One region of the Halomonas sp. KM007 genome, then DNA from elsewhere that is predicted to be linked to it. Evidence: predicted binding sites of a transcription regulator. Region 1 holds the regulator's gene; each other region holds the start of a gene.
What was found. Region 1 encodes sigma-54, which starts transcription at its own class of promoters, with help from an activator protein. Its sites were predicted from a motif close to TGGCACNNNNNTTGCTNT; they were not measured.
Positions count from the first base shown of each region.

Region 2: a site for sigma-54 is predicted at 1,784-1,801, ahead of RVM27_RS10980 (NCS1 family nucleobase:cation symporter-1). Genes of this name have one in related genera too.
Region 3: a site for sigma-54 is predicted at 4,235-4,252, ahead of RVM27_RS14165 (CmpA/NrtA family ABC transporter substrate-binding protein). Genes of this name have one in related genera too.
Region 4: a site for sigma-54 is predicted at 2,938-2,955, ahead of RVM27_RS10945 (CmpA/NrtA family ABC transporter substrate-binding protein). Genes of this name have one in related genera too.

Region 1 covers NZ_CP136131.1:469,453-476,967, reverse strand. Annotated here, with positions in the region: gene yjgA (ribosome biogenesis factor YjgA) at 1-147, opposite strand, end outside; gene pmbA (metalloprotease PmbA/TldD family protein) at 244-1,584, shown strand; gene RVM27_RS02325 (HPr family phosphocarrier protein) at 1,591-1,860, opposite strand; gene rapZ (RapZ family nucleotide-binding protein) at 1,886-2,818, opposite strand; gene ptsN (PTS sugar transporter subunit IIA) at 2,888-3,355, opposite strand; gene hpf (ribosome hibernation-promoting factor, HPF/YfiA family) at 3,360-3,668, opposite strand; gene RVM27_RS02305 (RNA polymerase factor sigma-54) at 3,766-5,181, opposite strand; gene lptB (LPS export ABC transporter ATP-binding protein) at 5,287-6,033, opposite strand; gene lptA (lipopolysaccharide transport periplasmic protein LptA) at 6,057-6,563, opposite strand; gene lptC (LPS export ABC transporter periplasmic protein LptC) at 6,560-7,144, opposite strand; gene RVM27_RS02285 (KdsC family phosphatase) at 7,145-7,515, opposite strand, start outside.
Region 2 covers NZ_CP136131.1:2,330,208-2,337,722, forward strand. Annotated here, with positions in the region: gene hydA (dihydropyrimidinase) at 1-344, opposite strand, end outside; gene RVM27_RS10975 (nitrilase-related carbon-nitrogen hydrolase) at 379-1,245, opposite strand; gene RVM27_RS10980 (NCS1 family nucleobase:cation symporter-1) at 1,858-3,375, shown strand; gene RVM27_RS10985 (LysR family transcriptional regulator) at 3,573-4,478, opposite strand; gene RVM27_RS10990 (putative bifunctional diguanylate cyclase/phosphodiesterase) at 4,808-6,550, shown strand; gene RVM27_RS10995 (CobW family GTP-binding protein) at 6,524-7,515, opposite strand, start outside.
Region 3 covers NZ_CP136131.1:2,988,432-2,995,946, reverse strand. Annotated here, with positions in the region: gene RVM27_RS14180 (efflux RND transporter periplasmic adaptor subunit) at 1-436, opposite strand, end outside; gene RVM27_RS14175 (TolC family protein) at 503-1,933, opposite strand; gene RVM27_RS14170 (sigma 54-interacting transcriptional regulator) at 2,081-4,042, opposite strand; gene RVM27_RS14165 (CmpA/NrtA family ABC transporter substrate-binding protein) at 4,334-5,752, shown strand; gene ntrB (ABC transporter permease) at 5,755-6,612, shown strand; gene RVM27_RS14155 (ABC transporter ATP-binding protein) at 6,623-7,515, shown strand, end outside.
Region 4 covers NZ_CP136131.1:2,318,599-2,326,113, reverse strand. Annotated here, with positions in the region: gene RVM27_RS10955 (substrate-binding domain-containing protein) at 1-816, shown strand, start outside; gene RVM27_RS10950 (methyl-accepting chemotaxis protein) at 929-2,617, opposite strand; gene RVM27_RS10945 (CmpA/NrtA family ABC transporter substrate-binding protein) at 3,095-4,399, shown strand; gene ntrB (nitrate ABC transporter permease) at 4,423-5,274, shown strand; gene RVM27_RS10935 (ABC transporter ATP-binding protein) at 5,291-6,142, shown strand; gene RVM27_RS10930 (amino acid ABC transporter substrate-binding protein) at 6,139-7,062, opposite strand; gene RVM27_RS10925 (amino acid ABC transporter substrate-binding protein) at 7,073-7,515, opposite strand, start outside.

The sequences.
Region 1 (7,515 bases):
CGGAAAACGCGCTCGTTCGGCGGGTTTCATGGCAATCAAGGTTTCGCCAAGCGCCTGAAGAGCATGCATTTCACGCTTGAGCTGGGATTTACTGGGACGCTCTTCCTGCTCGTCAATATCGAGGGGCTCGGGGCGTTGCTTAGGCATACAGACACTCACTGATTTGGATTCGTCGGCAGCATTATATCAGGCTGCGACCATAACATTGATTCGCCAATGCAATTGAGGCGAAAAGGAGACCACATGGCACAGGCATTTGATGCAGCAGCGCAGCAGGCGCTACTGGCGCAGCGGGCGGAAGAAGCCCTTGGCCTGGCGAAAACGCTGGGCGCCGATGCCGCTGAAGTAGGCGCCAGTGTCGACCAGGGGGTGGGCGTCAGCGTACGACTCGGCGAGGTCGAGACCGTCGAGCTTTCCCGTGACCAGGGAATCGCCATTACGGTCTACGTTGGCCAGCGCAAGGGGAGCGCCTCTTCCACGGATGCCAGCAGCGCCTCGCTGCGCGCCACGGTGGAAAAGGCCCTGGCAATTGCGCGCTATACCGGCGAAGACCCTGCTGCCGGATTGGCAGACGCTGCGCTGATGGCGACCCGGTTGCCGGATCTCAAGGTGCACCACCCGTGGGCGCTCTCGACCGAGCAGGCCATCGAGCTGGCGCTGCGCTGTGAACAGGCGGGGCGCAGCGTGGACGGTATTCACCAGTCCGAAGGTGCCTCGTTGTCCAGTGGCGAGGGCGTGCGGGTCTACGCCAATAGCCATGGCTTTCTAGGTACCCAAAAGGGCAGCAGCCATTCGCTGTCCTGCATGCTGATCGCCCAGGATGACAAGGGTATGCAGCGCGACTATGACTACACGTCGGCGCGCAATCCCGTACAGCTGCGTGACCCGGAGGACGTCGGGCGCGAAGCGGCCGCACGCACCCTGCGGCGGCTGGGTGCGCGCAAGCCGCCCACCGGTACGTTTCCCGTGCTGTTCGACCCAACCCTGGCCGCAGGCCTGGTAGGCCACCTGATGGGCGCCTTGGCGGGCGGGGCGTTATATCGTGAAGCATCGTTCTTGTGTGATCGTCTGGGTAGCCCGCTTTTCCCGGAGTGGATGGGGCTGGAGGAGCGCCCCATGGAAGTCGGCGCCACGGCCAGCTCACCCTTCGACGCCGAGGGTGTGCAGACCCGGGATAACCGTTTCATCGAGCAGGGCAGGATCGCCAGCTACATGCTGTCTGCCTACAGCGCGCGTCGCCTGGGTATGCAGTCGACGGGGAACGCTGGCGGAGCGCGTAACCTGCGTCTGTTGGCCCCGCGGACACCGCGTCACGAGCTGTTGCAGCAGATGGGGCGGGGTATTTGGGTCACCGAGCTGATGGGGCAGGGGGTCAATGGCGTAACGGGGGACTACTCTCGCGGTGCGGCCGGTTTCTGGGTCGAGAATGGCGAGGTACAGTACCCCATCGAAGAGTTCACCATTGCCAGCAATCTCAACACCATGTTCGCTGGCCTGATGGGGATTGGCGATGATACCGATACGCGTGGCAGCATTCATACCGGCAGCTGGCTGGTGGATGCCATGACGGTGGCGGGCAGCTAACGAGGGTTACTGATCCTCGTCGAAACGTGCGTCGAACAGGGCCTGAATGGCATCCAGGGCCTGGTCGGCGTCTTCACCTTCTGCGGTGATGGTGAGTGACGTGCCGCAGGGGGCCGCCAGCATCAGCAGCGACATGATGTTGGCCGCATCGGCCTTTTGCTGCTGTTTGTACACGTGGATGCGGGCTGAAAACTGCTGGCCGCACTTGACCAGTTTGGTGGCGGCGCGGGCATGAAGGCCGCGTTGGTTGGTCAGCGTTAAGGTTCTTTCAGGCACTCTGATTCCTTTTTGCCGAGTGATATCAGGGCGACTTCGTGTCGCTGGGAGGGGTGGAAGAAGCGGCATCGACGGTAGCGGGTAATTCGCTCAGCGTGTACTGCAAGCCCAATTCCCGGTGTCTGAGCTGAATAGCGCCAGTGCGCTTGACCAGCGATTGCGCCAGTTGCTCGACCATGTAGACAGAGCGATGCTGTCCGCCGGTACAGCCAATGGCCACGGTCATATAGCTGCGCTGACTGCTTTGGTAAGCAGGTAGCCATTTCTCCAGCCAGGCATGAATATCGTCACGCATGTCATCGACGATGGGGTAGCCTCTCAAGAAGGCCTTGATATTGGCGTCGCGTCCGGTGAACTGCCGCAAGCTGGGGTCCCAGTAGGGGTTGGGCAGGCAGCGCACGTCGAACACGATATCGGCATCCATGGGTACGCCCCGTTTGTAGCCGAAAGATTCGAACGTCAGGGTCAACTGGTCACGCCGCTGATGAGCAACCTGATCGGTGATGCGGCGGCGTAGGTCGTGTACCGAAAGACGCGACGTGTCGATCAGCAGGTCAGCCAGGTCCCGAATCTCGAGCAGGGTTTCTTCTTCTTTGTTGATGGCCTCTTCCAGGGTCATGTCGCTATCCCGGGTCAGCGGGTGGCGCCGACGGGTGGCCGAGTAGCGCTCCAGCAGAATGCGCGCGTCCGTGGTCAGGTAGATGACCTGAAAACGGATCTGACGCTGGCGTAGTTCTTCCAGCAGAGCAGGCAACTGTTCCAGTGCAGTAGGCAAGTTGCGCGCATCGATGCTGACGGCCAAATGAGTACGTCCGCCCTGTTGACGCAGTTCATCGACCAGCGAGCCCAGCAGCATGGCAGGCAGGTTGTCGATGGCGTAATAGCCAAGATCTTCCAGCGCCTGTAGGGCGATGGACTTACCGGACCCTGAACGGCCGCTAATGATCACCAGCTGCATAGCGCATCTCTCTTGGCTTGAGAAGGAATAGAGGGTTACCGTCGGCCTTGCTGCCCGGCAAAGGCTGCGCTAGGCAGCCTGCTCGCGAATCTTGTCGGTCAACAGCGTCAGCAGTTCACGCTGGCTGCTGACATTGCGCAATTGCTGGCGTGTGGCTGCGTCGTTCATGATCGTGGCGACCTGACCCAATAGCGCCAAATGCGTATCATCGGCTTCTTCGGGTACCAGCAGCACGAACACCAGATCGACGGGGTCACCATCGATGGCATCGAAGTCGACGGGTTCGGCCAGCTTGAGAAACCCAGCAATCGGCGTGCTGCAGTGAGGACTGCGTGCGTGGGGAATGGCCACGCCATTGCCGATGCCGGTACTGCCCAGCCGTTCACGGCCAATCAATCGACTGAAGACTTCCTGGCTATCCAGGCTGGGCGTGTTTTGAGCGATAAAGGTGCTGAAAAACTCCAGCACCCTTTTTTTGCTGCCCCCGGGCACGTCGTACAGCACGCGCTCCGGGGGGAGAATGGTTTCCAACATCATCGGGTTAACGCACGCCAGCGCCTTGGGCGCGGGCTTGTGCTTTTTCCTTGTGTTTTACGAGCTGACGGTCGATTTTGTCCGCCAGGGCGTCAATGGCTGCGTACATGTCGTTGTCCAGCGCTTCGGCATGAAGGTCGGCTCCTGCTGCGTGCAGGGTGCAGGCGGCTTGCTGGCGCTCCTTTTCAACAGATAAGGTGACCTGGACGGTCGTGATGTTGTCGTAGTGACGTTCAACGCGTTCCAGCTTTTCGTTTACGTAGTCACGCAAGGCGTCAGTCAGTTCAACGTGATGACCAGTGATGTTTACTTGCATTGACGTGCTCCTTATCCATCGGACTGTACTTCGATTGTAACCCTTTTTGGGCCATTGCAAAGCCCTCGTCGAGAGTTTGTTGGGCGAGAGCGTTTAACTAGCGTAAACGACGGCGCTCACTCGACGAAGGTATACCCATCGACTCACGGTACTTGGCCACGGTGCGGCGGGCCACGGTGATGCCGCCCGCTTCCAGCAGGGTGACCAGACGGCTGTCGGAGAGTGGCTTGCCCGGAGGCTCGTCCTGAATCAGTTTCTTGATGCGTGCTCGAATGGCCGTGCTGGAATGGCTGTCGCCACCTTCCTGGCCGCTGACTTGGCTGGAGAAGAAGTACTTGAGCTCGAACACCCCGCGCGGGGTATGAATGTATTTCTGGGTAGTGACCCGCGAGATGGTCGACTCATGCATCTCCACCGCTTCGGCGATATCGGCCAGAATCAGCGGTTTCATGGCCTCTTCACCCTGCTCGAGGAAGCCTATCTGGCGGGCAATGATCTCGCGCCCCACGCGCAGCAGCGTGTCGTTGCGGCTCGACAGGCTCTTGATCAGCCAGCGAGCCTCCTGGAGGTGCTCTTTCAAAAACTGGTTGTCCTGGCTCTTGTCGGCGCGCTTGATCAGGCTGGCGTAGTCGGGCTGGATACGTAGCCGAGGCAGCGCTTCCGGGTTGAGTTCCAGATGCCAGCCCTCGTGATCGTGACGTACCACCAGGTCCGGCGTCACATAGCTGTCGTCGGTGACGCCGTAGGCGCTTCCGGGGCGAGGGTCAAGGCTGCGGATTAAACGAATGACATCGTCCAGCTGCTCGTCATCGAGGCTCAGGCGTCGTTTCAGCAGGCGCATGTCGTCCTTGCCCAGCGCTTCGAGAAACTGGCGTACCAGACGCTTGGCGGGCATCAACAGCGGAGTGTCTTCGGGTAGCGCGGCCAGCTGCAGCATCAGGCACTCGCGCAGGTCACGGGCGAACACGCCAGTAGGCTCGAACTGCTGCAGGCGCAGCAAGGTGTTTTCGACCTCGCGTTGGCTCAGGCCATCGTGGCCCTGCGCCTTGAGCCCCTCGCGGATGTCGTTGAGCGGCTGGGTCAGATAGCCGTTGGCATCCAGCGCATCGATGAGGCTCTCGGCAATGGCTTGCTCACGCGCAGAGAAGTCGGTCATGGCCAGTTGCCAGAGCAAGTGCCCGTGAAGGCTCTGCCCGGCCGCCTGGCGCTCGAAGTCCGGGCCTTCGCTACTGCCGCCCGCGCTGCCCATGTCCTGGTAGGTGTCGGACCAGTCGCTGTCCACGGAGAGCTCGTTGGGAATGCTGTCTGCCCACTCGGCTTCCTGAGGCTCGCTGACCGCCTGTTCGCCAAACTCATCCTCCTGTTCGAGCATGGGGTTGGCATCCAGCGCCTGCTGAATTTCTTGACGAAGGTCCAGCGTCGATAGCTGAAGCAGCGCAATGGCCTGCTGCAGCTGAGGTGTCATGGTCAGCTGTGTGCCGATGCGCAGTTGAAGAGAAGCTTTCATGACCATCTGAGAACCACTCGTTAATCAGAAAGCTCCACCCTAGAGCGACTCTCCGTTTGGTGCAAGTGCAATAAGCATGCCACTAAATAAAATGTCTTCGTGGGCCATTATTTAAAGGCGGAAGTCGGCGCCCAGGTAGACGTCGCGCACCTTCTGGTTATTGAGAATTTCCTGGGGGTTTCCACTGGCTATGATGTGTCCGTCGCCAACAATATAGGCAATATCGCAGATATCCAGGGTTTCACGCACGTTGTGGTCGGTAATCAGCACGCCAATATGGCGCTTCTTGAGCGCGCGTATGATCGACTTGATATCGCCCACGGAAATGGGGTCGACGCCAGCAAAAGGTTCGTCCAGTAGAATGAAGGCGGGCTCGGTGGCCAGCGAGCGGGCAATTTCCACCCGTCGCCGCTCGCCGCCCGACAGGCTCATGCCCAGGTTGTCGCGAATATGGGTGATGTGGAAGTCTTCCAGCAGGGATTCGAGCTTCGCTTCTCGGCTATTGCGGTCCAGCTCCCGGCGCGTTTCCAGAATGGCCATGATGTTGTCGGCCACCGACAGCTTGCGAAAGATCGATGCTTCCTGGGGCAGGTAGCCGATACCCGCCAGCGCGCGTTCATGCATGGGCGCCCGGGTCAGGTCGAGATCGTCGATGCCCACCTTGCCAGCATCGGATTTCACCAGGCCGACGATCATGTAGAACGAGGTGGTCTTGCCCGCGCCGTTAGGGCCCAGCAGGCCCACCACGCTGCCCTGGGCAATTTCCAGATTGATATCCTTGACCACGCGGCGGCGTTTGTAGCTCTTGGCCAGATGCTGTGCATGGAGTGTCTTGACCGCTGCGGTGTCGGGGGTCATCGCTGTCACGGGGCGTCCTCTCGCTATTGTTCGGGCTGCAGGGTCATGCGGATGCGCTGTGGCGAACTGCCGCTGACATCAGAGCGCGCTTGCACCACCCCGCGGTCGATGAAGTATTCGAGCCGTCCCCCCTGGAAACGATCCCCTTGCTGGGTCAGTTCGGCTTGGTCGATGAGCTCGACGCGGCGTTCGGACACGTGGTAGACGATGCGGCGCGCCCAGCCTTCCATGGGCGTCGTCTGGTCTTCCAGTTGATTGCGCAGGTAGGCACGCTCGCCCGTGGCGACGGCCCGGGAGAGTTCGCCGGCCTGGTTGCGGTGAATTTCGACACGCTCTCCCCGCAGCTGCATTTCACCCTGACGAATATCGACATTGCCAGAGTAAACCGCCGTGCCCGCGCGCTGGTCCAAGTCCAGGCGGTCGGCCTCTACTTCGATAGGGGCTTGTTGTTGAGCAGTAGCAGGCAGCGCGCCTACGACTACCATGGGAACGGCAAGGGCGAGCAGTGCCGTACGAAGCAGGGCGTTCATGGCGACTCCTGAGAAGAGTGGGGGGCGGGCGGATGCACGCCGCGCACGTTATTGATCAAGCTGACACGACTATCGTCCAGCCAGACATCCATACGGGATGCCTCGATACGTTGGGGCGGCTGCTGCAGCACTACGGGGGTATCGCTCCAGGCATGACGTGCCAGGCCATCATAATGCAGCAGGTCGGTATCCAGCTGCCAGCCTTCGTCTGGTGCCAATAGCCGTGCCGATCCGGCCAGCGTCAGCGCCTGGGTGTCCGTGTTCAGGGTACCGGTATCGGCAACCGCCAACCACTCACGCTGTTCACTATCGAACAGCGTGGCGCGCGGTGACGTGACGTTGGTCATCGCCGCTTGCGGGGTATGTACCAGTCGCGGCGCGACCAGCGACTGTTGCAGAGTGCCATCTTCACCAAACAGAGTGATCTCGGCATTCTCCAGCACGTGTCCGGGCTCCTGAGCCTGAGCCTCAGGATCTACCTCGCGCTGCTGGGGCGCGCGGGGGTCCAGCCAAACCAGCAGTCCCCCCAGGGTGATGACCAGCCCCGTCAGCCAGACGCGCTTTTTCACCCTGATGCCCATTCAGGTGGAGCCGTGTAGGTAAGTGTCGAGCACGGCGTCCCAGTGCCCCTGGCTGGTCAGCAGCGTGTCGCAAATTTCGCGAACGGCGCCATGTCCGCCCAGACGGTCGGTAATCCAGTCGGCGTGGGTATGCATGTAGTCCGGTGCGTTGGGGACGGTGATGCCGATGCCCGAGCGTTTGATCGGCGCCAGGTCCGGGAGGTCATCGCCGCAGAAGGCGACCTGCTCCAGGGTGATACCGAGCCGCTGGCAGAGCCCACGCAGGGTGGCGAGCTTGTCTTCACAGCCTTGATGAACATGGCTGATGCCCAGCGCTGCGGCGCGCTGGCTCACCATGGGCGAGTCACGGCCGGTAATCAGCGCGACATGGA
Region 2 (7,515 bases), 1.8 Mb from region 1:
TTTTCCGCCCAGCCCTGCCAAGTCTCGAAGGCTTCCAGCAGCGACTGGCCGGGGCTGGGGATCACGAAGTCGATAATCGTGGTGGTGCCGCCCGCCATGGCGGCGGCGGTGCCGGTGTAGAAGTCTTCGCTGGCCACCGCGCCCATGAAGGGCATCTGCATGTGGGTATGGGGGTCGATGCCGCCAGGCATCACCAGTTGGTTGCTGGCATCGACGATCTCGCAGCCTTCCGGCACGTCCAGGTCGGTGCCAATGGCGTGGATTTTGCCATCGACACACAGCACATCGGCGCGGTAAGTGTCGGCGTGGGTGACCACCGTGCCGCCCTTGATCAATAAGCTCATGGTTCGCTCCTGTCGTTGTGTTTAGCCAGCAGAATCATTCACCGTCGGTGAGGCGGGTGTAGGTCTCGGGGCGGCGGTCGCGGAAGAACTGCCAGTTGTTGCGCACTTCGCGCACCATGTCTAAATCGATCTCATGCACCAGCAGCTCGTCTTCCGTGGCGCTGGCCTGGGCTTCGATCTTGCCGCGTGGGTTGACGATGTAGCTGGAGCCGTAGAAGTCGCCGATATTCCAGGGCGCCTCGGTGCCAACCCGGTTGATAGCGGCGATGAAGCAGCCGTTGGCAGCCGCAGAGGCGGGTTGCTCAAGCTCCCAGAGGTATTGGGAAAGACCGGCCACCGTGGCCGAAGGGTTGAAAATCACGTCGGCGCCGTTGAGCGCCAATGCCCGCCAGCCTTCCGGGAAGTGGCGGTCATAGCAGATGTACACGCCGATCTTGCCGTAGGCGGTATCGAAAACCGGCCAGTTGGATTTGCCTGGTTTGAAGAAGAATTTCTCCCAAAAGCCAGCCACTTGGGGAATGTGTGTCTTGTGGTATTTGCCCAGGTAGCTGCCGTCGGCATCGAACACGGCGGCGGTGTTGTAGTAAACGCCGGTCTCGGTCTCTTCATAGATAGGGACGATGATCACCATGCGGTGCTCTGCCGCGAGCTTTTGCATCATCTGGCAGGAGGGGCCTTCCGGCACTCGCTCGGCGGCGGCGTACCATTTGCTATCCTGGCTGGGGCAAAAATAGGGCTGATTGAACACTTCCTGAAAGCACAGCACCTGCACGCCTTGCTCGGCGGCTTGCTGAATCATGGGCAGGTGCGCTTCGTTCATCGCGTCACGAATGACGCCGGGTTCCTGATCTGTGCTGGTATTCAGGGCCATCTGGATCAGGCCAATCTTCATTTTCTGCATGGACTACCCCTCTTTTGTCATAACGCGACGACCTCCGAATGGATGGGAGGCCAGCTATGGGTGGCTTTTCTGCCGGTATCGATGAGTGGCAGAAAAGATCGCTAGGCGTGTCATGACATCGACTCATGGTCGAAACTTATAATTGTTAGCAAAGCTGTCAAGATAGACAGCTTTTTGAACATAGCGCTGGTTGAAGACGTTTTGCAAGAAGTTTTTATGAAAAGCCTGGCTGTCTTTCAAGTAACTGTTTTTGCTGTTTTTTAAGTTTTTTATTGGCCGTTTTTATCAATTTGGTGAGGTGTTGCACTATTATGGCGTTTCATTTTTATTTTTTTAAATCAATGATTTGTGTTTTATTTTTTGGTTTTTATATTGGTGTTTTGCATTCTTATGGTGCGTTTTATGAATGTGTCGCTACCCTGTTTAGGAGGTTTTAATTCCCGTGACTATAACAACAATGATACAGAGGGCTTCGTCTTTATATATGTCTGTTTAGTCAGCTTTGTGTTCAATGAGTTAGCGGTGAGCGCGTGGTTTTGGGCACGCTTATTGCTGCGCAACCTGTTGAACCTTTGAAGATAAAAAGGCAATGGCGAGGCTGAGGAGACAACGATGACGGCAGCTAAATCTCGAATGATCGATCAGCAGGGGTTGGTCGAACTGGCAGTGGAAGACGATGTGCGTGAAAGCCCACGCTTCAACGACGATATTGCGCCTACCGAAGCAAAAGAGCGTACCTGGAGTAAATGGAACATTGCGGCGCTGTGGGTCGGTATGTCGATCTGCGTGCCTACCTACACCCTGGGCGGCGTGCTCACGGCCTACTTTGGGCTGAGCGTTGGCGAGGCGCTACTGGCCATTCTGCTGGCCAATGTGATCGTGCTGATTCCGCTAACGCTGAACGCTTTTCCCGGCACCAAATTCGGCATTCCCTTTCCGGTGGTGCTGCGCTCTTCGTTTGGCATCCTGGGTTCCAACGTGCCCTGCCTGGTCAGGGCGCTGGTGGGCTGCGGCTGGTTTGGCATTCAAACCATGTTTGGCGGGCTGGCCATTCACCTGCTGCTGTCGGCGCTGTTTCCCGCCTGGGCGGCGCTGGGGGGCGTCGGCGAGGTGATTGGCTTCTTCGTGTTTGGCGCCATGAACCTGTACGTGGTGATTCGCGGGGCCGAGTCGATCAAGTGGCTAGAAACCCTGGCGGCACCGCTGCTGTTGGCCGTGGGGATCGGACTGATGATGTGGGCGTGGCCGCACATGTCGATGACCGAACTGCTGGCCCAGCCGCCGTCGCGCCCGGAAGGGGCTTCGGTGTATGGCTATTTCTTTGCTGGCCTGACGGCCATGGTGGGCTTCTGGGCGACACTGTCACTGAACATTCCTGATTTCAGCCGCTTCGCCAAGAGCCAGAAGGACCAGATCGTCGGGCAGATCCTGGGCTTGCCGTTGACCATGTTCTTCTTTGCTGCCCTGGGCGTGGTATTGACTGCCGCCTCGGAAACTCTGGTAGGCCAAACCGTGGCCGACCCGGTGCGCCTGATCGGCTATATCGACAGCCCTTTCTGGGTCATCATGGCCATGCTGCTGATCATCGTGGCGACCATCTCGACCAACACCGCTTCCAATATCGTCTCACCCACCAATGACTTTCAGAACATTGCCCCCAAGCTGATCAATCAAACCCGTGGCGTGCTGATGACCGGCGCCGTGGGGGTGCTGCTGATGGGCTACGACCTGCTGCAAAAGGCGGGGGTGGTGAGCCAGGGCGTTTCACTGGAGCAGATGTACTCCAACTGGCTGCTGGGCTACTCCAGCCTGCTGGGCCCGATTGCAGGCATCATGGCGGTGGATTATTTCCTGATCAAACGCCAGCGCCTGGATGTGCCTAGCCTGTACATGGACCACCAGGCTTACCCCGCGGTCAATATCGCCGGATTCATTGCCTTCGGCATTCCGGTGAGCCTGACCCTGCTGTCGCTGCTGACCGGTACCATGAACTGGTTCTATGACTACGGCTGGTTCACGGGCTCGGCGTTGGGGGCGCTGGTGTACTACGTCGCCAGCCGTACGCTGGCGTCGTCTCCCCAGGCAGGCCCTGTGCCGCTGATGGCCAGCGAGGCGGCTCGCCAGCCTTGATGCGGTAGCGCATGGCGCAGTCAGCTGTCGGGCAGAGCCTGGCGGGCTGCGCCGCTGGGCTTTGTACGAAAATTGCCTATGCTCGCCCATACGGCGTTAAAAATCGGCTCAAAGTACTCATTTACACCTTGTAAACTCCGTCTTTTCGCCGATTTTTGCCTTGTCTGGACATCGCTCGCCGACTTTTCGTACAAAGCCTAGTTGGCTTCCTTCACCAGCCCCAGGAAGGCATCCACCACGCGGTTGGGGCGGCGGTCATGGCGGGTAATCAGCACGAACGGGATGCGATACGCGTAGTGCTGGGGCAGCAGGGCGCGCATCTTGCCTGCGCTGACCCACTGGGCAGCCACGTGTTCGGGTAGAAAGCCAATGAAGCGCCCGGTCAGGATCAGGAAGGCGCCGCCTTCTCGGTCTGACGCAGAGGCTCGACGATTGAGTGCTTCGTGGGCCTGGCGGGCCTTTTCCGGTAGCGGGTAGCGGGGCTGTATGGCAGGGTGCTGGGCAATGTCGCCTGCTTCGAGCCTCTCGTCGGCCTGTGGAAACAAGGGGTGCTCGGCCGAGCAGTACAGGTATGACGGCTCGTCGTAAAGCCAGCGCGTCTCCAGGCTGGTCGGCAGGTTCACGGCAGGCACCACCCCGACGTGCAGGTGCCCATCCATGACGCCCCGGATCACCGCGTCAGAGGGTTCCATATGAATATTCACGGTCACCGCATGGTTGGGTGCCGTCAGCGCCGCCAGGGCGTGGGTAACGTTCATGGCGGGTAGCGTCACCAGGTTATCGGTGATGCCGATATTCAGCTCGCCCTTGATGGTGTGATGCAGTGCATTGACATCGCTTTTGAAGGTTTCGAGGGCGGTCAGCAGGGTCAGGCCGGCCTGGTAAATCTCCTTGCCTTCTTCGGTCAGGCTGAACCCACCGCGACCTCGCTGGCAAAGCGAAAACCCCAGTCGGCTCTCCAGGTCGCTCATGTGCTGGCTGATGGCCGAGCGGCTGATGCCCAGCGCCGTTTCTGCAGCGGTGAAGCCACCGCACTCCACCACGGTCTTGAAAATACGCACCAGGCGTATTTCGTAATCACTCATTTGCCCCAGAGATGCCATGGCTGCCTCGTTGCCTTGCCTGCTATACCGATATGCCGTTTTTGATGCTCTATTGTGCTAAAAATTGATATACATCAAAAAAGCATCGCGTCACACTTTAACAATCCCACCCGTGTTCCGGGCTGGTGTATCTTCCTCTGTCTTTTTTTCACTCTATCAGGTGCGCCCACGGGATGCCTGACGTGTTCCGGCAGGTGCAGCGCACTCGTCAGGTGGCCACGTTCGAGTATTCGCTGCCATTGGGCTAGCAGTCGCACGATTTTCATGCCACCTTGAGCCCTTTGGTGAGCAGCACCCAACAACCGGACGAATTAGAAGGAGCGCTTTCCGTGACCCGTGAGGTAACAGACGCAAAACGCGCCGAAGTGGAGCTGCAAATTGCTGCCGCTGCATTTCAGGCACATTTGGGCATCATGGTGACCGATGCACGGGGCACGATCCTGAAAGTGAACGACACTTTCAAGCGCATCACCGGCTACAGTGATGCAGAGGTCGTGGGCAGGAACCCACGCATGTTCAGCTCTGGGCACCACAATGCCGCCTTCTACCGACGCTTATGGCGCAGCGTACTCTCCACGGGAAGCTGGGAGGGAGAAATCTGGAACCAGCGCAAGAACGGCGAGCTGTTTCCCGAGTGGCTGACCATCAGTGCCGTGCACGACCGCAACGGCAGCTTGACCCACTATGTGGCCACCATGAGTGACATCAGCGAACGCAAGGCGGCCGAGCAGGAAATTCATCAGCTGGCGTTCTACGATCCGCTGACCGGCTTTGCCAACCGTCGCCTGTTCATCGACCGAATCGGCGTGGCTCTCAAGGAGCTGAATCGCCACCAGCGCTGCGGAGCGCTGATTCTGCTGGACCTGGATAGCTTCAATCATGTCAACGATACCCTGGGGCATCATATCGGTGATCGGCTGTTGCAGAACGTGGCACGTCGTTTTGGCCAGATGCTGCGCGATACGGACACTCTGGCGCGACTGGGCGGCGACGAATTTGCCGTGTTGGTCGAGGGAGTGGACGGCAGCCCGCGTAAAACGCAGGCGCTGGCCGAACACATTGCCAATAAGCTGATGGCAGCGCTGGATACCCCGATCCAGGTGGGGGATGAGCAGGCGTTGGTCACGGCCAGCGTGGGCATCACCGTCATGGCCGACAGCCAGCGCAGTGTCGATGATTATCTGCAGCAGGCGGACATGGCGCTTTCCCAGGCCAAGGCCAGTGGTCGACGCACGTTACGCTTTTTCGACCCCTCCATGCAGGCCGCGCTGCTGGCCAGAGTCAGGCTGGAGGCTGACCTGCGTCTGGCGCTGGATTACCAGCAGTGGCAGCTGCACTATCAGCCCCAGGTGGATGAACAGGGGCGCATCGTGGGCGTCGAAGCGCTGTTGCGCTGGCACCATCCTGAACGCGGGCTGGTGTCGCCCGGCGAGTTCATTCCGCTACTGGAAAGCACCGGCTTGATCAACGACGTAGGCGAGTGGGTGCTGGCGGCGGCCTGCCACCAGTTGGCTGCTTGGCAGCGCCAGCCGGGGTTCGAACAGCTGACCATTTCAGTCAACATCAGCCCTCTGCAGTTCCGCGAGAGCGATTTTCTACATCGAGTGGAGCAGGTGTTCCAGCGCACCCGAGCCCCGCTCGAGCGGTTGAAGCTGGAAGTCACCGAAACGCTGTTCGTCGACGCCCGAGACGATGCCCGCGACAAGATGCTGAGCCTGAAGGCGCGCGGCGTTCGCTTCTCGTTGGACGACTTCGGCACCGGCTACTCGTCGCTGGCGTATCTGGCACAGCTCCCGTTGGATCAGTTGAAGATCGACCAGTCCTTCGTCCAGCAGGTGCTCGAGAGCAGTGCCAATGCCGCCATCGTCGAAAGTACCATTGCTCTGGCCAAGAGCCTGAACCTGGATGTCATCGCCGAGGGGGTCGAAACCCCGGCGCATCAGGCATGGCTCATGGCCCATGGGTGCCATGCGTTTCAGGGGTATTTGTTCGGGCGACCCATGTCGGTGGAGGAAATGGAGCAGGCCGTACGCGCGCAATGTCCCTTACCGCCAGGCCCCCAAAGCGCGTAGCTGATCAGGAAGCGTCGTATCAGCCAGGGGCAGCGTGCCTTCAGGGATAATCACCTCCAACCGAGAGTCTTGTCGCCAGGCACTGGCGGCCACGCTCTGGGTGCCTTCGGCGCGGTTGAGCTGCTTCCAGCCATCGTCCGTATGAAAGACGCCCTTCACCCTGGCGGTGGCGGGTAGCTCGCTCATCCATAGCGCCAAACGGTCCAGGTCGAAACGCTCGGCGGGGTGCCAACGCACGCCGGTGCTGGTATAGCCCAGGGCACTGGCGGCCTGCTGCTGCGCCTTGCCTGGGGGCGGTGGGAAGTCGAAGAACGCCCCTTCGAGGCTGGGCCCCTGAGCAACCAGTGCCTGATGCGCGGCGGGCATGGCGGCTGGCGCCGCAGACCGAGGGGCCGAGGGGCTCAGCAGGCGGGCGATGGGCAAGGGGCCTTGCTGAGTGCTATGCACCCATTTGCGCGGCGGCCAGAGCGTGTCGATGAACTGCTCGGCCCGTGCATGCTGTTCGTCGCTGGCCATGTCGGCCAGAGTGATGACCACGGCATCGGCCATGGTCAGCTGATCTTGAAAAGTCTCATGCGCTCGCACGCGGGCTTCGTCCAGCCGACGCGGGTCGAGGGTGGCGATGATGTCCTGCACCGCCACCACGTCCCGGAAAGCCTCACCCTGCAGCAAATCCATCAGCCCGGCGGGGTGCCCAAGCCCCGAGGGCTCGATGATCACCCGGTCGGGTCTCTGGCGTGCCAGCAGATTGACCAGCGCCGCCTGCAGCACGAACGCCAGCTGGCAGCACAGGCAGCCGCCAGGCAGGCCCTTGACCACCACGTCATCACGGGCAGCGAACATGGTCTGGTCGATGCCGATCTGACCGAACTCGTTGACCAGAATGGCCCATTTTTCATGGGCGGGTTTCTGCTCGATCAGCTGATGAATCAGCGTGGTTTTCCCGCTGCCCAAAAAGCCGGTCA
Region 3 (7,515 bases), 1.1 Mb from region 1:
GGCGGCTGACCGAGTTCTGGCTCAGCAGCTGCTCGAAACGCTGCGCATCCCGCTGGGCGCGTGCCAGCTCTGCCCGGGCGCTCTGCAGGTCTGCTTCACGTTGGTTCACCGTGGCCTGGTACAAGTCCGGCTCGATGGTGTAGAGGCGATCTCCCTCCTCGACCATTTGCCCGGGTTCGAAATGCCGCTCTTCCAGAAAGCCGTTGACCCGCGCCACCAGCGTGACTTCACTGTCGCTACGCAGCAGCGAAGGATAGGACTTGTTGAGCGGAATGTCCTGACGGCTTACTTCAGCGACTTCCACCGCGTGGGGTGGCGCTTCCTGCTGCTGGCCCTGCTGCTCCTGGGACGGCTGTTCCTGGCCACAAGCGGTCAGCGCCAGCACGGCGATCAGCGTCACCAGGCTCGCCCGGGTGGAGTGCATCACTCTTTTCATGCGTCGAATTCCCATTCATTTTTTCTGTACGTTGACGGATCGCAGGCGTGCCCCCATTGGCCGCTCTCAGGCGCCTGGGGTAGGAGGAGCACCAATGTCCATCGCGCGCTGGTAAGTATCAGGCGCGTTGCTTTCAGGCAGGGTGAAGTTGACGCTGTCACCGGTCAGCCAGGCATTGACTTCCTCGATGGCCGCCACGTCCAGCATGCCCGACTGCTGGCGCAGCGACATCAGATTCACCACGTAGTCGTAGCGCGCTTCGGCGTAGCTGGCGATGGCGTTATAGAGGTTCTGCTCGGCATTCAGCACATCGACGATATTGCGGGTACCCACCTCGTAGCCTGCGCGCGTCGCTTCCAGAGCGCTGCGGGTAGACACGATGGCCTGGCGGCGAGCATCCACGGTTTCCACGTTATTGCTGACCTGGGTGTACAGCGAGCGCACCTGTTGAATCGTGGTGCGGCGCTGGGACTCGAAGTCGTACTGGCTACTTTCGAGCTGGAAGGTGCCCTGGCGAATACGCGCACTGGTGCTGCCACCGGTGTAAATCGGCAGGTTGGCGGAAACGCCTACCTGGCTAGAAGAGTTGTAGCCACTGACCACATCGCTGTCGCTTTCCGAGTATTGATAGTTGGCGAACGCCTGCACGGTGGGTAGACGCCCTGCCCGGGCGATTTCCACACCGGTCCGAGACAGCTCGATGCCTGCCCGCTGGGCCAGTACCTGCGGGTTGCGCTCCAGTGCCTGGTCGACCCAATAGTCACGGTCGGTGGGCGCCGGGAGCGCAATCGGCATGGCGTCACCCAAGGCATCGATGTTGGCGTAACGCTGCCCGGTCAACTGCTCCAGCGCTTCGAACGCCACTTGCAGGCTGCTCTCGGCGGCAATGCGGTCGGCCCGAGACTGGTCGAAGCTGGCCCGCGCCTCTTCCACTTCGGTAATCGCAATCAGCCCGACCTCGAACTGCTCGCGAGCCTGCTCCAGCTGGCGGCCAATGGCGCGCTCTTGCGCCTGACGCGCTTCCAGCACCTCATGGGCACGCAGAATATCGAAGTAGGCGCTGACCACGTCGATGAGCAGCTGCTGTTCCGTCGCGGCCAAAAGGTAGACCTGCTGATCGATCTGGCGCTCGGCCTGATTGAGCTCCTGGCGCGTCACGGCATTGAACAGCGCCTGGGTCGCTTCCAACGACAGCGATGCGGTGTTGTAACGGTCATCGCTGACCCCCACCGCGGCCTGGCTTTCGTACTGCTGGTTGTGCACGACACTACCGGAGGCATTCACCTGAGGCAGCAAGCCGCCGCGCGCCACGTCCCGGCCCGCCTCTACGCCAGAAAATTCGGCGCGTGCCGAGGCAAGGGCAGCGTTGTTGTTCAACGCATCGCGGGTGATGGTGACCAGGTCGGCCGCTTGGGCAGGCAGAATGAAGGAGGAGGTCAGCACGGCCAGTAGCAAGGGGCGTAAAGGGGCATTGACTGCCCAGTGTGCTAGTCGCATGGGATTGCCTCTAGGTGTCAACGTTGGAAGATGCGCAGCGCCAGTCTGAAAGAGTGGGCATTATAGTTACATTCATGTATGTATGCTAGCCTTGAACTTGGCGAATTTGTGTGTACAAAGTGCCTGCCCAGCCCAGCACCTTTTACCTTAGTCCAATGCACCGTTGGCAGGGGGCTTTTTACATTCACGACGCCTGAATCGACGCGGGTCGATGCCCCACTTTTGCAACCGGGAGGCCAGCGTCGTCGGTTTGACGCCCAATAGCTCCGCCGCCCCACCCGCGCCAGAGATCTTGCCCTGTGTCGATGCCAACGCCTTCAGCACGTTGTCCCGCTGGTGCTGCTGTAGCGCCTGTTCGGTCATCGGTGTCTCGGCAAGAGGCTCGGCGCCCTTGTCACGCTCCGCCATGACCTGCCCCGGCACACTGGGCTCCGGCGGCAACAGGTCGTCGAAGCAGAGTCGGCGGTCCTGGGTCACGATCACCTGTCGTTCGATGACGTTTTCGAGCTCGCGGATATTGCCAGGCCATGGGTAGAGGGTCAGCAGCTCCAACTGGGCGGGGGGAATACGCACGCCCGGCTTGTTGAACTTCAAGCAGGCGCGGTGCAGAAAATGTCGCGCCAGCAAGGGCACGTCCTCGATGCGCTTGCGCAGCGGCACTGAATCGATGGGAAACACGTTGAGCCGGAAATAGAGATCCTCTCGGAAATGCCCGGCGTCGATCATCTCTTTCAAATCACGGTTGGTGGCCGCAATCACGCGCACGTCCACCTCGCGGGTGCGGTTGTCCCCCACTCGCTCGAACTGCTGATCCTGCAATACGCGCAGCAGCTTGCTCTGCAGCTCCAGCGGAATTTCTCCTACCTCGTCAAGAAACAGCGTGCCGCCGTGGGCCAGCTCGAAACGCCCCGGACGATCCTGCATCGCCCCGGTAAAGGCCCCTTTGACATGGCCAAAGAACTCGCTTTCGAACAGATCTCGCGGTATGGCGGCACAGTTGACCCGAATCAGCGGCCGGTCGCTGCGCCCACTCCCAGCATGAATGGCCCTGGCGATCAGCTCCTTGCCCGTGCCGGACTCACCGCTGATCAAGACGTTGGCCCCGGTCGGTGCCACCATGGCAATCTGCTGGATCAATTTGGCCACCGCCGGGCTGTTGCCCACGATATTGCGGTGATTGACCTCTGCCTTGATCTCCTCCTGGAGGTATTCGTTCTCCAGCTCCAGCCGCCGCTTCAGCGACTCGACCTCCTCCAGGGCATCGCGCAGCTGCTGCTCTGCCCGTTTGCGTTCGCGGATATCGCGAAACAGCACCACGGCCCCCACCAGCCGCCCCATCTCGAAAATGGGGGTGCTCGTATACTCGACGGGAATCGCCTCACCGTTCTTGTGCCAGAACACTTCATCGTCGACGTGGTGCACCTGGCCATCGCTGAACGAAGCATGAATGGGGCACTGCTGCACAGGGAAATGAGAGCCATCGGCATGGGTATGGTGAAACATCAAATGCGCATCGTGGCCCACCATGTCCTCGGTGCTCCAGCCCAGAATGCGCTCGGCCGCTGGATTGACGAAAGTGGTTCTGCCCTGCGCATCCAGCCCGTAGATGCCCTCTCCGGCGGCGCTGAGAATCAGCTGGTTCTGCCTTTCGATTCGCTCGAACACCTGCTCGACGCGCTGCCACCCTACATCCCCCTGGCGATGCTGACGCCCCAGCTCGGCGCGGGCGCGCCGCTGCTCGGCCTTCTGCCGGTCGATCAGGGTCAATAAGAGCCGCGGGGGGTCCGGCAAACGCTCACCGAAGACTTCTACCCGGCGTGGCTGACGCACGCTGTCCAGCACCACCAGGTCATCCGACCACGCCTGCCCGGTAGTCAATACCTCATCGGTAAAGCTGACCCACAGCGGCAAGGAGGCACTCAACCGATGGCTGAACGGCGACGCTCGCCAATCGCCCTCTTCCAGCATCAACAGTTGGCAGGCAGACGCATTGGCAGCCACCAGCTCATCGGCCAGCGGGTCGATCACCAGCATGGCCAGCGGGGCATGGCTGGCCATGAGCCTAAGCGACGGCTCGCTCATCAACGGCTCGGTCGTCATGGGGGGCATCTGCATCTCCTGGCGATGGCGGCGACATACCCACTACCCATACAAACAACGGGCCAATAACGATATTTCGTCATTTAAACAACGAAATATCGTTATTAACGAAAAATCGTCGTTTTCAAGCATGGCCTCCAAGATTCCACCAAACACCACAACTCATTGAATTTATGAATCTTTAAACAAAACGGACAGTTGTGGCACACAAGTCGCACTACCGAAACAGTGCCGCAACGCTCTGTTTCGCACCAAGACGGCGCAGCTAGAAGCCCATTTGCTCCTGAGAGGTGAACGCCCATGAAAGAGAACAATGACCACAGCAGTCTCGGCAACCCTTTCGATCACCGTCAATCGCTGATCCATGGCCGCCAGTGTGATTGCCACCAGTGCCACCCTGCCCGCCCCAGCGTACCTTCCCATCAGGCCACCCTGGCCGGTGGCGAAGCGCCACCCAGCAATGCCGAACAGATCATGGACCGGGTCGTGGAGAGCGCGCTGGTTCGCGGCATCTTTGGCCATAGCGACATGCACCGTCGGCAATTCATGAAGCTGGTGGGTGGCGGCACCGCGGCAGCGGCCCTGGCCACCCTGCTGCCCATGGAGTCGATCAAGGCGGCGGTCAAGGAGAGCCTGGGCCCGCTGGAGAAAACCGAGCTGGACATCGGCTTCATTCCGATCACCTGCGCCACGCCCATCATCATGGCCCACCCCATGGGGTTCTATGAGCGTTACGGCCTGAACGTCAATGTGATCAAGACCGCTGGCTGGGCGCTGATTCGCGATAACTCGCTGAACGATCGGTACGATGCCGCTCACATGCTCTCCCCCATGCCGCTGGCCATGAGCCTGGGGGCAGGCTCGACCCAGCGGGCCTTCGTGACGCCTGCCATCGAGAACGTCAATGGGCAAGCCATCGTGCTGCACAACGACCACCAGGACAAGCGTGACCCGCAGCAGTGGAAAGGCTTCACCTTCGGCGTGCCCTTCGAGTACTCCATGCACAACTTCCTGCTGCGCTACTACGTGGCCGAGCATGGCCTGGACCCGGATCAGGACATTCAGATTCGCGTCATTCCGCCCCCCGAGATGGTTGCCAACCTGCGCGCGGGCAACATCGATGGGTTTCTCTCCCCCGACCCGTTCAATCAGCGCGCCGTGTTCGAGCGCATCGGCTTCATTCATCTGCTCACCAAGGAGATCTGGGACGGCCACCCGTGCTGCGCCTTTGCCACCAGCGCTCGCTTTGCCCAGCAAAACCCCAACACCTACGGCGCGCTGCTGCGGGCGATCATCGATGCCACCCAATACTCTTCCGACCCGGCCAACCGTTCGGAAATCGCCGAGGCCATTGCCCCGACCAACTACCTGAACCAGCCGGTCACGGTGATCGAGCAGGTGCTGACAGGGCGCTTTGCCGATGGCCTGGGCAATGTTCAGAACGTGCCGGACCGGATCGACTTCGACCCCTTCCCCTGGCAATCCATGGCCGTCTGGATCCTGACCCAGATGAAGCGCTGGGGCTACATCGAGGGCAGCGTCGATTATCAGCAGATTGCCCGGGATGTCTTTTTGGCCAGCGAAGCACGCACGGTGATGAACGAGCTGGGCTACGACGCCCCCGAAGAGACCTCGCGCAACTACCAGATCATGGGCAAGACCTTCGACTACACCGACCCCGAAGGGTATCTGGCCAGCTTTGATATCCGCAGGAGCTAATTATGGACCGCACCACCACCGACTGGAACATCAGCCTGAACGTGCGCGCTGGCTTGTTAGCCTTCGTCCTGCTCGCCGTACTGCTGGGGCTTTGGGAAGGACTCGACCGCTCGCCGCTGATGGGCGGCACGGAAGAGCTGAGCGAATACGAGCTGCTGCTGGGCGGGGCCGATGAAACGGCCCGCGTTCCCCCGCCGTCGGCGATTTTCGAGCGGGCCTGGGAGCAGCTTTCCAATCCTTTCTATGATGCAGGCCCCAACGACAAGGGGATCGGCATCCAACTGGGTTACTCCCTTTACCGCGTGCTCAGCGGCTATCTCATGGCCGCCGTGGTGGCGATCCCCATCGGCTTTCTGATTGGCATGTCACCGCTGGCGTATAAAGCGCTCAACCCGTTCATTCAGGTCTTGCGGCCGATTTCTCCCTTGGCCTGGATGCCTCTGGCGCTGTTCATCATTCGGGATGCCGAAGCCTCGGCCATCTTCGTGATCTTTATCTGTTCCATTTGGCCGATGCTGCTCAATACCGCCTTTGGCGTGGCCGGCGTACGCAGCGACTGGGTGAACGTGGCACGCACCCATGAACTGTCGCCGCTAAAAACGGCCTTCAAGGTCATTCTGCCCGCCGCGGCCCCGACCATTCTGACCGGCATGCGGATCTCCATTGGCATCGCCTGGCTGGTTATCGTGGCTGCCGAGATGCTGGTGGGCGGCACCGGCATTGGCTACTACGTCTGGAACGAGTGGAACAACCTCGATTTAACCAGCGTGATCTTCTCCATCCTGATGATCGGCGTGGTGGGCATGCTGCTGGATATGTCGCTTGCCTATATTGCCCGCTTTGTCACTTACGCCGAATAAGGAGCCGACCATGAGTCATGCTTTTGTAGAGGTACAAAAAGCCGCCAAGCGCTTCCCCGGCGCCAGTAAAGAGGCGGAACCGCTGACGGTGTTCGAGAACATCAGTTTTCAGCTCGAGAAAGGCGAATTCGTGTGCATCATCGGCCACTCTGGCTGCGGTAAGTCCACCATCATGAACGCGCTGGCCGGGCTGGATCAGTTCTCGGAAGGTTCCATGGTCATGGAGAACAAAGAGATCAGCGGCCCTGGCCTTGAGCGCGGCGTGGTGTTCCAAAACTACAGTCTGCTGCCCTGGCTCACCGCGTTGGAAAATGTTCGTTTCGGCGTACGCGCCCGCTGGAAAGCGTGGAGCGACCGGGAAGTCACCGACCACAGTATGAAGTACCTGGAGATGGTCGGTTTGAAAGAGGTGGTGGACCGTAAGCCCTCCCAACTATCCGGTGGTATGCGCCAGCGGGTGAGCATCGCCCGGGCGTTTGCCACCAAGCCCAAACTGCTGCTATTGGATGAGCCGTTTGGCGCGCTGGATGCGCTGACCCGTGGGGTGATTCAAGACGAGCTGATCAAAATCTGGAGCCAGGATCAGCAAACCGTGTTCATGATCACCCACGATGTGGACGAAGCGATCTTACTGGCCGACCGCATCTTCCTGATGACTAACGGCCCCCAGGCGCGTATCGCCGAAGCAGTGGAGATTGACCTACCTAGGCCGCGCCAGCGGGCGAGCATCGTCAAACACCCGCACTTCTACAAAATTCGTAATTACCTGGTCGATTTCCTGGTGAACCGCTCCAGCGAGCTGCGCACCCAGGAGTTCGACGGCCAAGGCCTGCGCTATCCCACGCCGGTCAACCCGGTGCAACTCGAGGATGCCGAGGCCACCACTGATTCAACCCCGGCATC
Region 4 (7,515 bases), 1.8 Mb from region 1:
CTACTGCTGACCAGCGCCGGCGCGAGCGCCGACCAGCGCATTGCCACGTTTGATCTAGGCAGCCTGGATACGCTGGCCGCCCTGGGGGTGAGTGAACAGGTGGTGGGCGTGCCCAAAGCCAGCTTACCGAGCTACCTCGAACAGTATGCCGCCGACCGCTACACCGACATCGGCGGCCTGCGCTCCCCCGACATGGAAGCACTGGCAGAGGCCAACCCGACGCTGATCGTACACACCGGCCGCCAGGCAGAGTGGGCCGACGCGCTGGGCGAGATCGCCCCGCTGTTCGATGCCAGCGTGACCGGTGAGGCGTATCTTGACTCCGTCGAGCGCAACGTGCGTGAAATGGCTAGCCAACTGGCGGTGGAAAACGCAGCCGAAGAGGCCCTGCAGACGCTGAATAGCGAAATCGAGCGCCAGCGGGAAACATTGCAGGATGCCCCGACGACGCTGGTGGTCACCCATAATGGTGGCAACCTGATGCTCAATCAGCACCCGGTGGTTCATGAAGTATTGGGCATTGCTGCCCTGGAGATGCCCGAGAGCGTGACCCCCGAAGTACGTGGCGAACGCACCTTTACGCCGCTTTCCGCTGACGCCATTGCCGAGATCGACCCTGAGATCGTGCTGGTGATCGACCGCAGTGCGGCCATTGGCAACGAGCCCGCAGACGCCGAGCAGCTTCGCCAGCAATGGACGGAAGCGGGCACGGACGCCCAGCTGGTGATGCTCACCCCTGCGCTTTGGTACCTCTCTGGCGGCGGCCTGCATAGCCTGGCCCTGCAAATCGAGGAAGTGGCCAGCGCGCTCAACTAGGCTCTGTCTGAAAAGTCGGCTTGCTGCTTAACCATGCAGGTGCCAAACACAGAGCCCCGCCACCGGTTTACGGTGGCGGGGCTCTGTGGCTCATAGAGATAACGTCAGCCTATCAAAACGCTTCCCACTCCTGCTCGGCACTGGCGGCCGCGTTGGACTTCGGCTTACCCGTAAGCTGGGGGCGCAGCAGCTCGCCGCGGGGCTGCGGGGTAGTCAGCGCGGGCTGACGACGCTCGCTACCCTGCTCCAGACGGAATGCCGCCACCACGCCCTCCAACCGCTCGGCCTGCTCCTCCAGCGAGCTGGCCGCCGCAGAAGCTTCTTGCACCAGCGCTGCGTTCTGCTGGATGACCTCATCCATCTGAGCGACGGCCTGATTGACCTGCTCGATGCCCGCGCTCTGCTCCTGGGAGGCTGCCGATATTTCGTCCATGATATCGGTGACTCGGCGTACCGACCCGACGACTTCCCGCATGGTGGCACCGGCTTTTTCTACCAGTTGAGAGCCTTCATTGACCTGCGCCGTGGAAGCATCGATCAATCGCTTGATCTCCTTGGCCGCCTCGGCACTGCGGCTGGCCAGGTTGCGTACTTCGCTGGCGACGACCGCGAAACCGCGCCCCTGCTCGCCTGCCCGGGCAGCCTCGACCGAGGCATTGAGCGCCAGGATATTGGTCTGGAAGGCAATCGAGTCGATCACGTTGATGATATCGGCCACCTGCTGGGAGCTCGAAGAAATCCCGTGCATGGTCGAGATGACCTGATCGACCACGTCGCCGCCCTCTACCGCCTTACCCGAAGCATCATTGGCCAGCGTGCTGGCCTGACGTGCGTTATCGGCGTTCTGCTTCACGGTTTGGGTCAACTGCTCCATGCTGGCGGCGGTTTCCTGCAAGGAGGCCGCCTGCTGCTCGGTGCGGGACGATAAATCCGCGTTGCCCCCGGCAATTTCTCGTGCGCCGATGTAGATCGAGCCACTGCTGTCGCGCACGGTCGCTACCGTGGCCGCCAGACCACTCTGCATGCGCTGCATGGCGCTGAACAGCTTGCCAATTTCATTGCTGCCGCGCAGGTCCACGCGAGTTGACAGATTATTTTCGGCAATGCGCTCGAAATGCACCACGGCCTCGTCCAGCGGCTTGACGATAGACCTCACCATGGCCATACGCACCAGCACGATGGTCAAAAGCGCAACGATGATCACGGCGATATCGATGTAAGCGAACATTTGCACGTCGCGTTCATAGTTGGCCAGCAATTGATCACCGTAATCCTTGAGGAAGTCATTGAACGCCATGCTCGATGAGATTAACTCCTGGTTAAGAGAACTAAGGGTTTGCCGTATACTCATCAACTGTACGTCATTACCAGAGGTGACCGCAGCAGCGAGCGGCACAAGCCCTTGCTGCATGACCGCATGAAAGTCGGTAATGACGGCATCGGCCAATTCGCCATTGATGTCACGGGGGGACGAAGCCTCGAACTCGGCAAAGTAGCGCTGGGCTGATTGCAAGAAGCCGTCGGCCTCCGCCAGATAGGACTGAGCTTGCTGACGCTGCCCATCCTTAGCCGCTACGACAGCGTTCATGTAAGCCAACTGAGAAAACCCCACCGAACGTTGAACACGTGCAAGCGGCAACATCTGATCCATCGAAATGGTATCCAGTACTACTAGCGAGCGCGCGCCCCTTTCGCCTGATAAATGAGCGATAAAAGCAACTACCATGATCAATACACCAAAGATGGCCAGTACAACGGTCAGACCTGTTTTTACCGAGATGTTTGCCAATAGCTTGTTCATGTTACCCCCTCGCTGACCAACCAACGTTTGCCAGCCCAGTCGAGAAATCCCTTTCCTTGAATGTGATGCCCGTTACCGAGCCTCAATGCGTTAATCACATTCTGTTGGGAAGTTACCATCTTGACAATAGGGTTCACATTGTTTGACGTTATTGATAACTTGCTAACAATCCTGCTTCTTTTTCGTGCAACTTCGCCAAAACTGCACCATTTCTACGCTGCACCGCATCATCCCTGCCTCCTTCGAGAACAAGACGTCTCTTCGACTCTTATGACTAACCTTTTGAAAAGCTGATATTTCGCAAAAACGACTAAGCCATTTGGCATGTTAGCTGCACAAGACAAGGGGATAGCAAACTGGGCCAACGTGGGCCCGGCGATAAAAAAAGATGATCAACAGACAACGGCGTCTGCAACAGCTCCTCAACGGGGCTGATTGCAGGCGCCGTTTTTGTCTCCAAAGGGCAGGAACCGTGTCATGCGCAAAAAAATCACTTCGTCCCACTCACCGGAACGTCGCCACTTTCTCAAAAGCTCCGCCGCCGTGGTGGGAGGCTCTGCCGTGCTCAGCAGCCTGCCCATGAGCTGGGCTTTTGCCAACGGCGCTTTGGAAACCACGTCGGCCAAACTCGGCTTCATTGCGCTGACGGATGCAGCGCCGCTGTTCGTGGCCGATGAAAAAGGATTTTTTGCCAAGCACGGCATGACCGATGTGGAAGTTCTCAAGCAGTCTTCCTGGGGGACCACCCGAGACAACCTGGTGCTGGGTTCCCAGCGTAACGGGATCGATGGCGCACACATCCTGACGCCCATGCCTTACCTGATCGCCAGCGGTGCCATGACCCCCAACAACATTCCCGTGCCGATGAGCATTCTGGCGCGCCTCAATCTCAACGGGCAGTGCATCTCGGTGGGCGATGAGTACGCCGACCTCAAGGTCGCGCTGGATACCCGTGAGTTTGCCCAGGCCCTGGCGGAAAAGCGCAGTGGAGGCAGCGAAGTCAGCGCTGCCATGACCTTCCCCGGCGGCACCCACGACATGTGGATTCGCTACTGGATGGCCGCCGGGGGCATCGACCCCAACCGCGACATCTCCACCATTACCATCCCGCCGGCCCAGATGGTGGCCAACATGCGGGTGGGCAGTATGGACACCTTCTGCGTATGCGAGCCCTGGAACCAGCAGTTGATCAACCAGGGCATCGGCTACACCGCCAATACCACCGGCGAGCTGTGGAACGACCACCCGGAAAAAGCCTTCGCCATGCGCAGCGACTACGTCGAAGCCCACCCCAACGCCACCAAAGCGCTGCTGATGGCCATCATGGAAGCGCAAATATGGTGCGAAGACCCGGCAAACCACGAGGAGATGGCCCAGATCTGCTCACGCCGCCGCTGGATTCATGCGCCTTATGCCGACCTCATCGACCGTATTCAGGGCAACTTCGATTACGGCACCGGGCGCGTCGTGGAAAACCATCCGCACATGATGCGCTACTGGGACAAGCACGCCTCCTACCCCTTCAAGAGCCACGACCTGTGGTTCCTGACCGAGAACAAGCGCTGGGGCTACTTGCCGCAGGACTTCGACAGCGCGGCCCTGATCGAGCAGGTCAACCGCGAAGACCTGTGGCGAGAAGCCGCTCACGCCCTCGGCGTGGCCTCGGCAGACATTCCGGACTCCACCTCTCGCGGCGTCGAAACGCTGTTCGACGGCAAGGTCTTCGATCCGGAAAACCCGCAAGCCTACCTCGATAGCCTGGAGATCAAGGCGCTGGCCTGAGCCAGGCAGCCTGGGAGAACCTCATGACGACTTCATCAAGAGCGAATACGCTATCTACCCCCATGCCAGGCGTGCACCCTGTGCTGCTACGCCTGCGCGATACCCTGGTCAAGAACGTGCTGCCGCCGGTGGTCGTGCTGGCCATTCTGATCGGCCTGTGGGAAGCGCTGTGCTCCCATCCTGGCGCGGCGCTGCCGCCGCCCTCGCAGGTGCTCAACGATACCTGGGAGCTGATCATTCATCCCTTCTACGACTACGGCGGCAACGACAAGGGCATGGGCTGGCAGATTCTGGCCAGCCTGGAACGCGTGGCCTATGGCTACCTGCTGGCGGTGGTGGTAGGTATCAGCCTGGGCGTGCTGGTGGGCCAATCGACCTGGGCCCTGCGTGGCCTCGACCCCGTGTTTCAGGTGCTGCGCACCGTGCCTCCGCTGGCCTGGCTGCCGATTTCACTGGCCGGGTTTCAGGACAGCACTCCTTCGGCCATTTTCGTGATTTTCATCACCGCCATCTGGCCCATCATCATCAACACCTCGGTGGGGGTGCGTAATATCCCCGAGGATTACCGCAACGTGGCCCGCGTGATTCGCCTCAACGGCATGGAGTATTTCACCCGTATCATGCTGCCCGCCGCCGCACCCTATATCTTCTCGGGCCTGCGCATTGGAGTAGGGCTTTCCTGGCTGGCCATCGTGGCCGCCGAGATGCTGATTGGCGGCGTGGGCATCGGCTTTTTCATCTGGGACGCCTGGAATGCCTCCATGCTCAGCGACATCGTGCTGGCACTCATCTATGTGGGCATCGTGGGCTTCATTCTTGACCGCATCGTGGCCTTCATCGGCCAGTGCGTGACCCGTGGCACCACCCAAAGCTAACCCAGGAGATTGGATCATGGCTTCACACTATTTAAGCGTCGAGCAGGTGGACATGACCTTTGCCACCAAAGGTGCCACTACCAACGTGCTCAAGGAGATCGACCTGGGCGTCGCCAAAGGTGAGTACATCTCGATCATTGGCCATTCGGGCTGCGGCAAGTCGACCCTGCTCAACATCATCGCCGGGCTCACCTCCTCGACCTCTGGCGCGGTCATCCTGGATGGCAAGGAGGTCAATGCGCCAGGCCCCGACCGCAGCGTGGTCTTCCAAAACCACTCGTTACTGCCTTGGCTCACGGTGTACGAAAACGTGGCGCTGGCGGTGAACAAGACCTTTGCCCGCCGCAAGACCAAGGCCGAACGCCACGCCTGGATCCTCAAGAATCTGGACATGGTCGGTATGTCCCATGCCCTCGACAAACGCCCGTCGGAGATTTCCGGCGGCATGAAGCAGCGGGTAGGGATCGCCCGCGCTCTGGCCATGGAGCCCAAGGTACTGCTGCTGGATGAGCCGTTTGGCGCCCTGGATGCGCTGACACGCGCCCACCTGCAAGAAGAGGTGATGCGCATTCAGGACGAGCTGGGGAATACCGTCATCATGATCACCCACGATGTGGATGAGGCCGTGCTGCTGTCTGATCGTATCGTGATGCTGACCAACGGCCCCTCGGCGCGCATTGGCGAAATTCTCGACATCGACCTGCCGCGCCCCCGCAACCGTATCGCGCTGGCCGACGACCCCCGCTACAACCGCTACCGCCAGGAAGTGCTGCGCTTCCTGTACGAAAAGCAGCGCAAGGTAGAGCACCTGGCCGAACGACGCGAGAAAGCCCCCAGTACTGCCACGGCTAAAAAAGCCCGCGCCTAGTCCTGTAAAACAGCCTGAGGGGTGATCTGAGGGAAGGCCTGGGGATTGGCAAAGTGGTTTTTCAGCGTTTCGCTCAGCGGCACGTTCAGAGCAAGTTCCTTGCCGGGCAATGGCTGCAGGAACCACCGCTCGTAAAGCGCCAGCATCTCATCGCTTTGATAGATCTGGCGCAGCGCCTGGTTCACCTGCTCGACAAAAGCGTCATCGCCTCGGCGCATCAGCAGTCCCAGCGGCTCCTCCGCCGTTATCGCCTCTTCCGACAGGCGATAGGCCGCAGGGTTGCCGGTTTCTGCCATCATCGTGCTCAGCAGAATGTCATCCATGGCAAACGCCGCCACCCGCTCATGGGTGACCAGGTCAAAAGCCTCCTGAAGCGTTTCCATCGGCACTACCGACAGGTTCAAACGCTGCTCGCGGTTGGCCAGATTGATCTGCCCCACGTTCACCGTTCCCCGCGCCACACTGACGCTGCGCCCCGCCAGATCCTGCAACGTGGCAAACCCATGTTTGGCCAGCGCAACATAGCGCACGGAGACGAAAAAGTGGCTCAGCGAAAAATCCGCACTACGGCGGCGCTCTGCCGTATTCGTACTGGCATTGCATTCGATATCGATCACACCGCTGTTCAATAATTGAACCCGGTTACCCGGGGTACGGAAGACGTATTCGATCTCCAGGTGGGGAAGTGCCAGTTGCTGCTGTAAATGCTCCGCCACCCGCTGACACAGCTCGATGGAATACCCCACCACGCGGCCCTGATCATCCGCATAGGAAAAAGGCGCCGTATCGCCATAGCCAACTCGCAGCGTGCCGGTTTCCCTGAGGCGTTTCAAGGTGTCGATCTCGGCAGCGAACGCCAACGCACTGGCGCCCAAGGAGGCCATCAACCCCACCCACCAGCGCCTGTATCTTCGTGACATGACTCACTCCTTACTCAGCGAATGCTTCCGGGTGTGCCAGAACGGCCTCCAGCTGAGGGCTCATGGGTAGCCCCACCACCTGCTGGTCGGGCGGAATGGGAGACAAGAACCACTTCTCATAAAGCGCCAGCATGTCGCCACTCTGATAGAGCGCGCGTAACGCTTCATTGACCCAGGCTAAAAATTCGGGGTCGTCACGGCGCAACATCAGGCCATACGGTTCGGGGTCACTCAGCGCTTCCGACGAGATATGAAAGCGCTCGGGAGAGGCATCGGACGCCACCAGGCCCGCCAGCAAGATATCGTCCATCACGAACGCAGACGCCTGCTCGGCAGCTACCATGGTGAACGCTTCGTCGTGGGAGCGACTTAGCATGACCGAGATATTGAGGCTTTGCTCCCGGTTCATGGCATTGAGCTGCTCGATATTGAGCGTCCCTGTGGTCGATACGA